3 regions of the Staphylococcus caprae genome follow, and region 2 is predicted to be linked to each of the others. Evidence: predicted binding sites of a transcription regulator. Region 2 holds the regulator's gene; each other region holds the start of a gene.
The links. Region 2 encodes CtsR, which represses protease genes until heat stress. Its sites were predicted from a motif close to ATGGTCAATAAAGGTCAAACA; they were not measured.
Positions count from the first base shown of each region.

Region 1 (3,293 bases), 390 kb from region 2:
ATTGTCCGCCTTCATCATGACCAACATAGCCTGGAGGAGCACCAATTAAACGAGAGACTGCATGTTTCTCCATGTATTCACTCATATCAATTCGAATCATGTGTTTTTCAGAATCAAATAGTGAAGCAGCAAGTGATTTAGCTAATTCAGTTTTACCTACACCTGTTGGTCCTAAGAATAAGAAGCTACCAATAGGTCTATTTGGATCTTTGATACCTGCACGTGCTCTAACTACTGCATCAGAAACCAAGTCTACTGCTTTGTCTTGGCCAACGACACGTTTATGAAGAATATCGCCAAGGTGCAATAATTTCTCTCTTTCAGTTTCTACAAGTTTAGAGACTGGAATACCTGTCCATTGACTTACAATATCGCCAATTTCTTCATCAGATACAACCTCACGAATCATTCTGTCGCTGTCTTCACCTGTTTCATCTTGGAAGACATCTTCTAACTCTCTTAATTCTTTCTCTAATTGTGGAATTTTACCGTATTGTAATTCTGCAGCTTTCTCAAGGTTGTTATTTGTTTGTGCATCTTCGAGGGCTTTTCTACTTTCATCTAATTCAGCTCGTTTTTGTTGTAATTTACCTATTTTTTCTTTTTCTTGTTCTACACGAGATTGTAATGATGCTTGTTTTTCTTTTTCATTAGAAAGCTCTTCCTGTAGTTCTTGTAGTCGTTGTTTACTTGCATTATCAGATTCATTTTTCAATGCGCTTTCTTCAATTTCCAACTGCATTACACGACGATTAACTTGGTCTAATTCAGTTGGATTAGAGCCCATTTCAGTACGAATTGTCGCACAAGCTTGGTCTACTAAATCAATCGCTTTATCAGGTAAGAATCGATCAGTAATATAACGATCTGATAATTCAGCCGCAGCGACTAGCGCACGGTCTTGGATACGAACACCATGATACACTTCATAACGTTCTTTTAAACCACGTAAGATTGAAATTGTATCTTCAACATCTGGTTCGCTGACACCTACTTTTTGGAAACGACGCTCTAAGGCAGAATCTTTTTCAATATATTCTCTATATTCATTTAACGTTGTTGCACCAATGCAATGCAATTCACCACGTGCTAACATTGGTTTCAACATGTTTCCTGCATCCATTGCGCCCTCAGTTTTACCAGCGCCGACTAACATGTGAATTTCATCTATAAATAGAATAATACGACCTTCTGATTCTTTCACTTCTTTAAGTACTGCTTTGAGACGTTCTTCAAATTCACCTCTATATTTCGCACCAGCGACTAAGGCACTTAAATCGAGTTCGAAAATCGTTTTATCTAGTAATGATTCAGGCACGTCTTTTTTAACGATACGTTGTGCTAAACCTTCTACGATGGCAGTTTTACCTACACCTGGTTCTCCGATTAATACAGGATTGTTTTTAGTTTTTCGACTTAAAATTCGAATTGTATTACGAATTTCTTCGTCTCTACCAATCACAGGATCCATTTTACCTTGTCGAACTTCTTCTACTAAGTCACGACCATATTTTTCTAAAGCTTCGTAGTTTACTTCTGGATTTTGAGTTGTCACATGATTTCCCCCTCTTACTTTTGTGATAATTTCTTTGATAACTTCTGCTTTATTACCAATAAATTGTTGCGTTGTTTGATCAATGTCCATAGCAGCACGTAATATATGTTCCATAGAAATGAATTCGTCTTCATATTCTTTCATATATGTTTCTGCTTTATTTAATAATTCATTGGCTTTCGGACTAATATATTGTCCGTATTGTACATTATCTCCTTGTACTGATGGATAATTTTTTAATTTATCTTCATAAGCTTTCGTTAATTGATCGACATCAATATTTGCTCTTTCTAATACACTTTTGAATAAACTTTCACTTTCTTCTAATGTTGCTTTTAGAAGTGCTTCATTTTCAATATTTTGTAATTCATATTCTTTACTGATTTCGACTGCTTTTTGTAAAGCGCCTTGAACAGCGTAAGTCATTTGATTAATATCCAATTTTTTCACCTCTATTTATTTAGAGTAAATAGGTCTAAAGCAAATGTTTTTTGACTTTGACTTTCTTTGACCTTAATTATATTATAGACCCTCTTTCATCAATATTCAACAATTTACACTTATTTTTTGACCTTTTTCCCTATTAATTTTTGAAAATAAATTCTACAATATCTAGTTTCTTTATACCTTTAATTACATAAAAAGAAACTAGCCCAACGTTAGCTGATTAACGTCAAACTAGTTTCTCATTAAACCTATTTCTTTTTCATATTTTTCAATATTTCATCTGTTAGAGCTTCGACACCGCTATTTTCAAGATGTATACCATCTGGAGCAAAGTACTCTGTATGCCCTTCTGAACGTTTGTACCAATCAACAAGTTTTACATTCTTATGACTTTTAGCAGCATTTGCCATTAACTGATTCACATGGCCTTCATATGATCTTGGCACTCTCGTATTAACAAGGTAGACTTGAGCTTTTCCAAATTTATCAATTAGATCATCTAATTGCTCTTTTGAGAAATCCCCATTAGTACCTAATTCTAAAACAACTTGGTCAGAAGATTTACTATAATTCTTATAATTGCTATCTACTAATGGAAGTGCTTGATACAAGTTTCGCCCCACTTTACCATCAATATTTGCCTTCGGAACTCTAGATTTAAACTGTTCACCAATATCGACCATGACCGAGTCCCCGATTAGTAATGGTTTAATATCAGAATACACTTCATCCTCATTCTTACCTTCTTTTGTTTTTCCATCATTCGTAAGCGTAATGTCATCAATAGGCAACATATGGATGAGATATTTGTCATTTTCATTTGTATTAAATGATTGTGCTTTATCAGAAATTTTATCTTTACCTAATTTATCAAATGCACCTGCAAGTATCAGAATAAGTGGTAATGCTAATATAATTGTTACCACAGTTCTTATAAATTGAGGTTTAAATCTCTTCTTAATAGCAAACGCTTTAAGTCCTTGCTTTCTGAAAGGTGTCTCTACGTATCGATAAGATAATTCGGCAAACATAACAGTTAATATGATATCTAAGAAATAAACATAAACTGGAATTTGCCCGTCTATATAATGACTATGAATGAAACTAATTATAGGAAAATGCCACAAGTACAGACTATATGACCGTTTACCAATATAGACAAACAATGGATTACCTAAGGCTTTAGATACCAATGTAGCAGGATGAACGACACTCGCTATGATAAGTAAAGACATAGCTGAGATGAGATAAAACCCGCCATTGTAAATCCAGTCACTCTCATCTTTAACTG
Region 1 is NZ_AP018587.1:2,022,513-2,025,805, forward strand. Features, by position in the region: gene clpB (ATP-dependent chaperone ClpB) at 1-1,996, opposite strand, end outside; gene JMUB898_RS09710 (acyltransferase family protein) at 2,251-3,293, opposite strand, start outside.
Region 1: the regulator CtsR is predicted to act here: its motif matches at 2,050-2,070, upstream of clpB (ATP-dependent chaperone ClpB).

Region 2 (3,293 bases):
ACTCGCTGCGCACGTTCTGTTAATCTACCAAATAGCATATATAAAATACCTCCTATTTTATATGTTCTCTTAATAAATCGGCTCTTTTTTCATTTACTGTTTTATCATCATCTTCATCTATTAAAAATGGTGACTGTATACCTACCATTAATTCATTAAATTTAAAATCATTAAGCGTTATATAATTCAAATCGATACCGAGTTTGACTTCACTTAAGCGATAGGATGCTTCTTCCATTGAGATAATTCTACTATTTTGTAGAATCCCTAGCGAACGATAAACTCTATCAAGCGTTTCTACTGGATTATGCTTATCAAGTCTTTCTCTAATTTGTTTCTCTTCATTGATGATTTGGTTAACGACTTCAGTTAAATTATCAATGATTTCTTCTTCAGTTTTCCCTAAAGTGAGTTGGTTTGAAACTTGATAAATGTGACCATATACTTGCGAACCTTCTCCATAAATACCTCGAATCGTAAATCCAAAACGGTTAATCGTCTGTGCAATGCGGTTCATTCTCTTCATGATGGAAAGTCCAGGCAAATGTAACATGACACTCGCACGCATACCTGTGCCTATATTTGTTGGACAGGTTGTAAGATAGCCTAAATGTTCGTCATAGCTAATATCTAGTTCTTGGTCCAAGTCATCATCAATCTTTGAAGCTCTTTGATATAAATCATTGAGCGACAAGTCAGTTCCTAACGCTTGGATACGAATGTGGTCTTCTTCGTTAATCATCACACTTAGAGATTCATCTTCGTTAAGCAATACTGCAGAGGCTGGTTGTTTAATAAGTTCAGGACTTACAAGATGTTTCGCAACTAATTTCATTTTACTTTGTTGATCCATTGTATCTAAACGTTGTAACTGTAAGTCTGGAAGCGCATCTTGAACTTCATTTATTACTCGAAATCCTTCTTGCTCGGACGGGAACATCAAAGGATGAACATGATTCTCAAGATTTCTTGCTAATCTTATTCTAGAAGAAATGACTACAGGTGCCTCTTCAGTCATTTTCATCCATTGACTAATGTTAGTATGAATGTCACTCATGACGAGACACCTCACTTTCATCTTTTAATGCTTTAATTTCGTCACGAATCACTGCAGCTTCTTCAAAGTTTTGTTCTTCTATTAATTTATTTAGATATTTCGTTTTTTCTTCGATTTGCTTTTTAATTGCAAGTTTCTTATGTGAAGATTGAGGCGTTTTACCTACATGTTCAAATTGTCCACCTTGTACGCGTCGAACGATATCTATAATATCGTCTTTAAACGTTGCGTAGCAGTTAGCACAACCAAATTTACCAACATGCGCGATATCTTTCAGTGTCATATGACATGTCGGACATTGCTTCTCCTCTTTAAACGCCATTTCTTGAAAATTAATACCATGTTTCGTAGCGAGATGTTGTAATATTTGTTTGACCACAAATGCTTCTTCTATATCGTCTTGATGCGAATGGTAAGACGTGTCGTCATGGGATTGATGCCAAGGATTATCGCCTTGAGCACATATTGAGCATACCCATTTTTCATGCGTACCGTCTTTACTTTTAACTGTTAATTTTACTTCCGCTTCATTTAAATGGCAATTTTCGCAAAGCACGTTTAAACACCTCACTTCATTTAATAATAGTTAATCACTGGTAATAATCGTTTTAAAATATTAGCTCTTATAATATCTCTTGCAACGACATCCATTTTTAGTGTTTCTCGATCAATAACTGCTTGTATCATTTTAGCTTCTCTGTCATTAATCAATCCTTTGTCTAATAAACCATCTATTATATAATAAGCTTGTTGTTGTGAAATAGAAGGTCCAATCAATTGAAGTAAGTGATTAATATAACCTGTTGCATCTTTGTTTTCAATTTTAGTGATTCGGATATAACCTCCACCACCGCGTTTACTTTCTATTTCATAACCATGTTCGTTTGTAAAACGAGTCTTAATAACATAATTTAATTGGGAAGGAACACAATCGAATCGTTGTGCAATATTTGCACGTTGGATTTCTACCACATCTTCGTTAGTTTCCTCGAATAAATGTTTAATGTATTGTTCTATGATGTCGGACATGTTATGCATGGATATCACCTCTTTTTGACCTTCTTTGACTTTATTATATGACCACCTTTGACCTTTTTCAACCAATTTGATTTTAAAATTTAAATTTTATGATGTTAGCGCGTTCAATTTATTGTATGATAGAGAATAGAAAAAATTAAAGGAATGAAAAAATATGCATATTGTGATTGGGATTATAGGAATTATTTTCTTTTTAGCACTCGCATTCTTATTTAGTTCAGACAGAAAAAATATACGCTGGAAGTATGTTGGTTTACTATTAGTAATTCAACTTATATTCGCATTTATTTTATTAAAAACACATATCGGAATCAGTGTCATCGGTAGTATTTCGTACGGCTTTAGTTACCTATTAAAGCAAGCAGCTGAAGGTGTCAATTTCGTATTCGGTGGTTTTAAATTTGTAGATCCAAAGAACCCACCATTCTTCTTTAGCGTATTGTTACCTATTGTATTTATTTCAGCACTTATCGGTATATTACAATATACGCGAATCTTACCGCTTATTATTAATTTTTTAGGTTTCTTAATTTCTAAAATTAATGGCATGGGACGTTTAGAATCATATAACGCTGTAGCAGCAGCAATCTTGGGACAATCAGAGGTATTTATTTCATTAAAACAACAACTGCCATACATACCTAAACAACGTTTATATACGTTAACAGCATCAGCTATGTCTACAGTATCGGCATCAATTATCGGTGCATACTTCACGTTAATTGAACCTAAATATGTTGTAACAGCTGTTGTTCTTAATTTATTTGGTGGTTTCATCATCGCGTCAATCATCAATCCTTATAAAGTGAATGAAGAAGATGATAAATTATTAGTTGATGAAAGTGAAACTAAGAACCAATCATTCTTCGAAATGCTCGGGGAATACATTTTAGACGGATTTAAAGTTGCGGTCATCGTAGGCGCAATGTTAATTGGTTATATAGCTATCATCGCTTTATTAAATGGAATCGTCAGCGGTATCTTTAGTTTATTCTCACACGGTGCAATTACATGGAATTTCCAAACATTGATTGGATTTGTCTTTGCTCCATTTGCATTCTTAGCAGGTGTACCATGGCATGACGCTGTTCAATCTGGTTCTATTATGGCGACTAAATTATTATCAAATGAATTCGTTGCAATGCAAGCACTTGGTAAAACACATGGTTTATCTGAACACGCTAAAGGTGTCACTTCA
Region 2 is NZ_AP018587.1:2,416,657-2,419,949, forward strand. Features, by position in the region: gene JMUB898_RS11665 (ATP-dependent Clp protease ATP-binding subunit) at 1-38, opposite strand, end outside; gene JMUB898_RS11670 (protein arginine kinase) at 53-1,057, opposite strand; gene JMUB898_RS11675 (UvrB/UvrC motif-containing protein) at 1,050-1,613, opposite strand; gene JMUB898_RS11680 (CtsR family transcriptional regulator) at 1,634-2,095, opposite strand; gene JMUB898_RS11685 (NupC/NupG family nucleoside CNT transporter) at 2,250-3,293, shown strand, end outside.

Region 3 (3,293 bases), 270 kb from region 2:
TAAAGGGCAAGTTATTCCATCTACAAACACAAGTGTTCAACTTAATGCAGTGATGGAAGATGGAGAAATTGTATGTGGTGAAACGAATATCCCAAATACGCATAAAAAAATTGACCGCGTATTCCTAGAACCTGGAGATGTCGAGCCGATGGAAGAAGCGGTAAATGCACTTGAACACGCTGATTTAATTGTGCTCGGTCCCGGTTCATTGTATACAAGTGTGATATCGAATCTATGTGTGAAGGGGATATCTGAAGCATTACTACGTTCCGAAGCACCTAAACTGTACGTTTCAAATGTGATGACACAACCAGGCGAGACAGATAATTATGATGTGAAAGAACATATTGATGCCCTTTGTCAGCAGGTTGGTCAAGATTTTGTAGACTTTGTCATTTGTAGTAATGAAAAATATAGCCAAGCTACCTTACGTCGTTATGAAGAACAAAATTCTAAACCAGTTAAAGTTAATAAAGAAGAGTTGAAAAAGAACGGAATAAGAGTTTTAACGGCTTCAAATTTAATTGAAGTTTCAGATACACATCTCGTACGCCATAATACTAAAGTTCTATCAAAAATGATATATGAATTGGCATTAGACTTAACTAGTACAATTCAATTTAATCCGAATCGTAAACGTTAATAGTATTGGCAATAGAAACGTTTATGATATGATAACTTACGTGTGTTTAATAATTAAAATTCATAATCTCTATGTCGACCATACATAGATTAAAATAGAGTTGATTTAGGAAGGAATGAGTGTTCTATGAGCTTTGCATCCGACATGAAAAATGAATTAACACGCATTGAAGTAGATGAAGCAAATGCTAAAGCAGAGCTCAGTGCATTAATTCGTATGAATGGCGCACTTAGTTTATCGAATCAGCAATTTGTAATCAATGTACAGACTGAGAATGCGACAACCGCTCGTCGTATTTACTCTCTTATCAAACGAATTTTCAATGTAGAAGTTGAAATATTAGTTAGAAAAAAGATGAAATTAAAGAAAAATAATATTTATATTTGTCGCACTAAAATGTTAGCAAAAGAAATTTTAAATGATTTAGGCATTCTCAAAGAGGGCGTCTTCACTCATGAAATCGACCCTAATATGATTAAAGATGATGAAATGCGTCGTAGTTACTTAAGAGGGGCATTTCTTGCAGGTGGATCAGTGAATAATCCAGAGACGTCATCTTATCACCTTGAAATATTTTCTCAATATGAGAATCATTCTGAAGGCTTAACTAAATTAATGAATAGCTATGAATTAAATGCGAAACATTTAGAGCGGAAAAAAGGAAGTATTGCTTATTTAAAAGAAGCGGAAAAAATCTCAGATTTTCTAAGTTTAATCGGTGGTTATCAAGCATTGCTTAAATTTGAAGATGTGAGAATCGTACGTGATATGAGAAATTCGGTGAATAGATTGGTAAACTGTGAGACAGCTAATCTTAATAAAACAGTTAGTGCTGCGATGAAACAAGTTGAAAGTATTCAGCTAATAGATGAAGAAATAGGCTTAGATAATTTGCCAGATCGATTGAGAGAAGTAGCTAAATTACGTGTAGAACATCAAGAAATATCTTTAAAAGAATTAGGAGAAATGATTTCAACAGGACCTATCTCTAAATCTGGAATGAATCATCGACTGAGAAAGTTAAATGAGCTAGCAGACAAAATTCGTAATGGTGAACAAATTGAATTATAAAGAAAGGTATCTTTGAACGAGGTTCAAAAATACCTGCTTTGTTATGTCTTTTATGTTTATAGGTACCCCCTCGAGAGGAATTGAACCTCTATTATAAGAACCGGAATCTCATGTGTTATCCATTACACTACGAGGGGTAAATGAGGGTAGAATCATTTTTCTGTACTAAAGAAGTTGATAACAGTACAATTAAAACGATAATTCTAGTTTACAAATCTTAGAGTTAAGCGTCAAACTGAAATTTCAAAACTTAAAGTTGAATATTTTGACCATTTTTGACTTTTAAGGTAAAATAATTTATAACAGTTATTACAAGGAGGAAAAATAGATGAATTTAATTCCTACAGTTATAGAAACAACAAATCGCGGTGAACGCGCATATGATATTTATTCACGTTTATTAAAAGACCGTATTATCATGTTAGGTTCTCAAATTGATGATAATGTAGCAAATTCAATTGTATCTCAATTATTATTCTTACAAGCACAAGACTCTGAAAAAGATATCTACCTATATATTAACTCACCAGGTGGTAGTGTAACTGCTGGTTTTGCCATTTATGATACTATCCAACATATTAAACCAGATGTTCAAACTATTTGTATCGGTATGGCTGCGTCAATGGGTTCATTTTTACTAGCAGCTGGCGCTAAAGGTAAACGTTTTGCTTTACCAAATGCTGAAGTAATGATTCACCAACCATTAGGTGGAGCACAAGGTCAAGCAACTGAAATTGAAATTGCTGCCAACCATATCTTAAAAACTCGTGAAAAATTAAATCGTATTTTAGCAGAACGTACAGGTCAATCAATTGAAAAAATTCAACAAGATACTGATCGTGACAATTTCTTAACAGCAGAAGAAGCTAAATCATATGGTTTAATTGATGAAGTCATGGAACCAGAAGGTAAATAGTAAATAAAATTCGAGGCTAGGGCATTTCTAATGTCCTAGTTTTTTTATGAAAAAAGGAGCGATACAGAATTCTAGAAGTTAAGAATTCATATCATCGCCCCTGCAAACTCTTCTGACAGTCTTTATATTTCAATTTATAGTGTTATGAAACATAAAGAGGCGCGTCATCGCCTCTTCATATGCCAATAGTGACAATATCATAGACTGTCTCTATTTTAGTTTTTCTTCCCTTTGAACATTAAGCGTACAACAACAATTAATAACACTACTCCAATAATTATAAATAGCAAAGAAAGTAGTATCATTGCTATTGTATGTTCAAACGCAAAAATCCCATTTAAAATTAATAAAATACTAGCAATAATTAACAAAATATAAGTTAATTGATTGTCTTTCATTGTATAAACCTTCTTCGTACGTAGTTATTTCTTATGCTTTAACTAAATCATCTAAAGCATTTTTCAAGTTGTTAAATTTAAATTCAAAACCAAGTGCATGTAATTTATTAGGTAGAACCTTTTGAGTATCGAGAACAACTGTAGACATTTCACCTAGAACTAAGCGCATTGCTAATTTAGGCGCCCATGTTTCATGAGGTTTGTGCATTGCGCGTGCTAAAGTATAGCCAAATAAATTTTGTCTTTCAGGTATAGGCGCTGTCAT
Region 3 is NZ_AP018587.1:2,148,516-2,151,808, reverse strand. Features, by position in the region: gene JMUB898_RS10380 (gluconeogenesis factor YvcK family protein) at 1-643, shown strand, start outside; gene whiA (DNA-binding protein WhiA) at 770-1,714, shown strand; tRNA gene JMUB898_RS10370 (tRNA-Arg) at 1,780-1,851, opposite strand; gene clpP (ATP-dependent Clp endopeptidase proteolytic subunit ClpP) at 2,043-2,630, shown strand; gene JMUB898_RS10360 (hypothetical protein) at 2,846-3,028, opposite strand; gene JMUB898_RS10355 (TIGR01777 family oxidoreductase) at 3,060-3,293, opposite strand, start outside.
Region 3: the regulator CtsR is predicted to act here: its motif matches at 1,977-1,997, upstream of clpP (ATP-dependent Clp endopeptidase proteolytic subunit ClpP).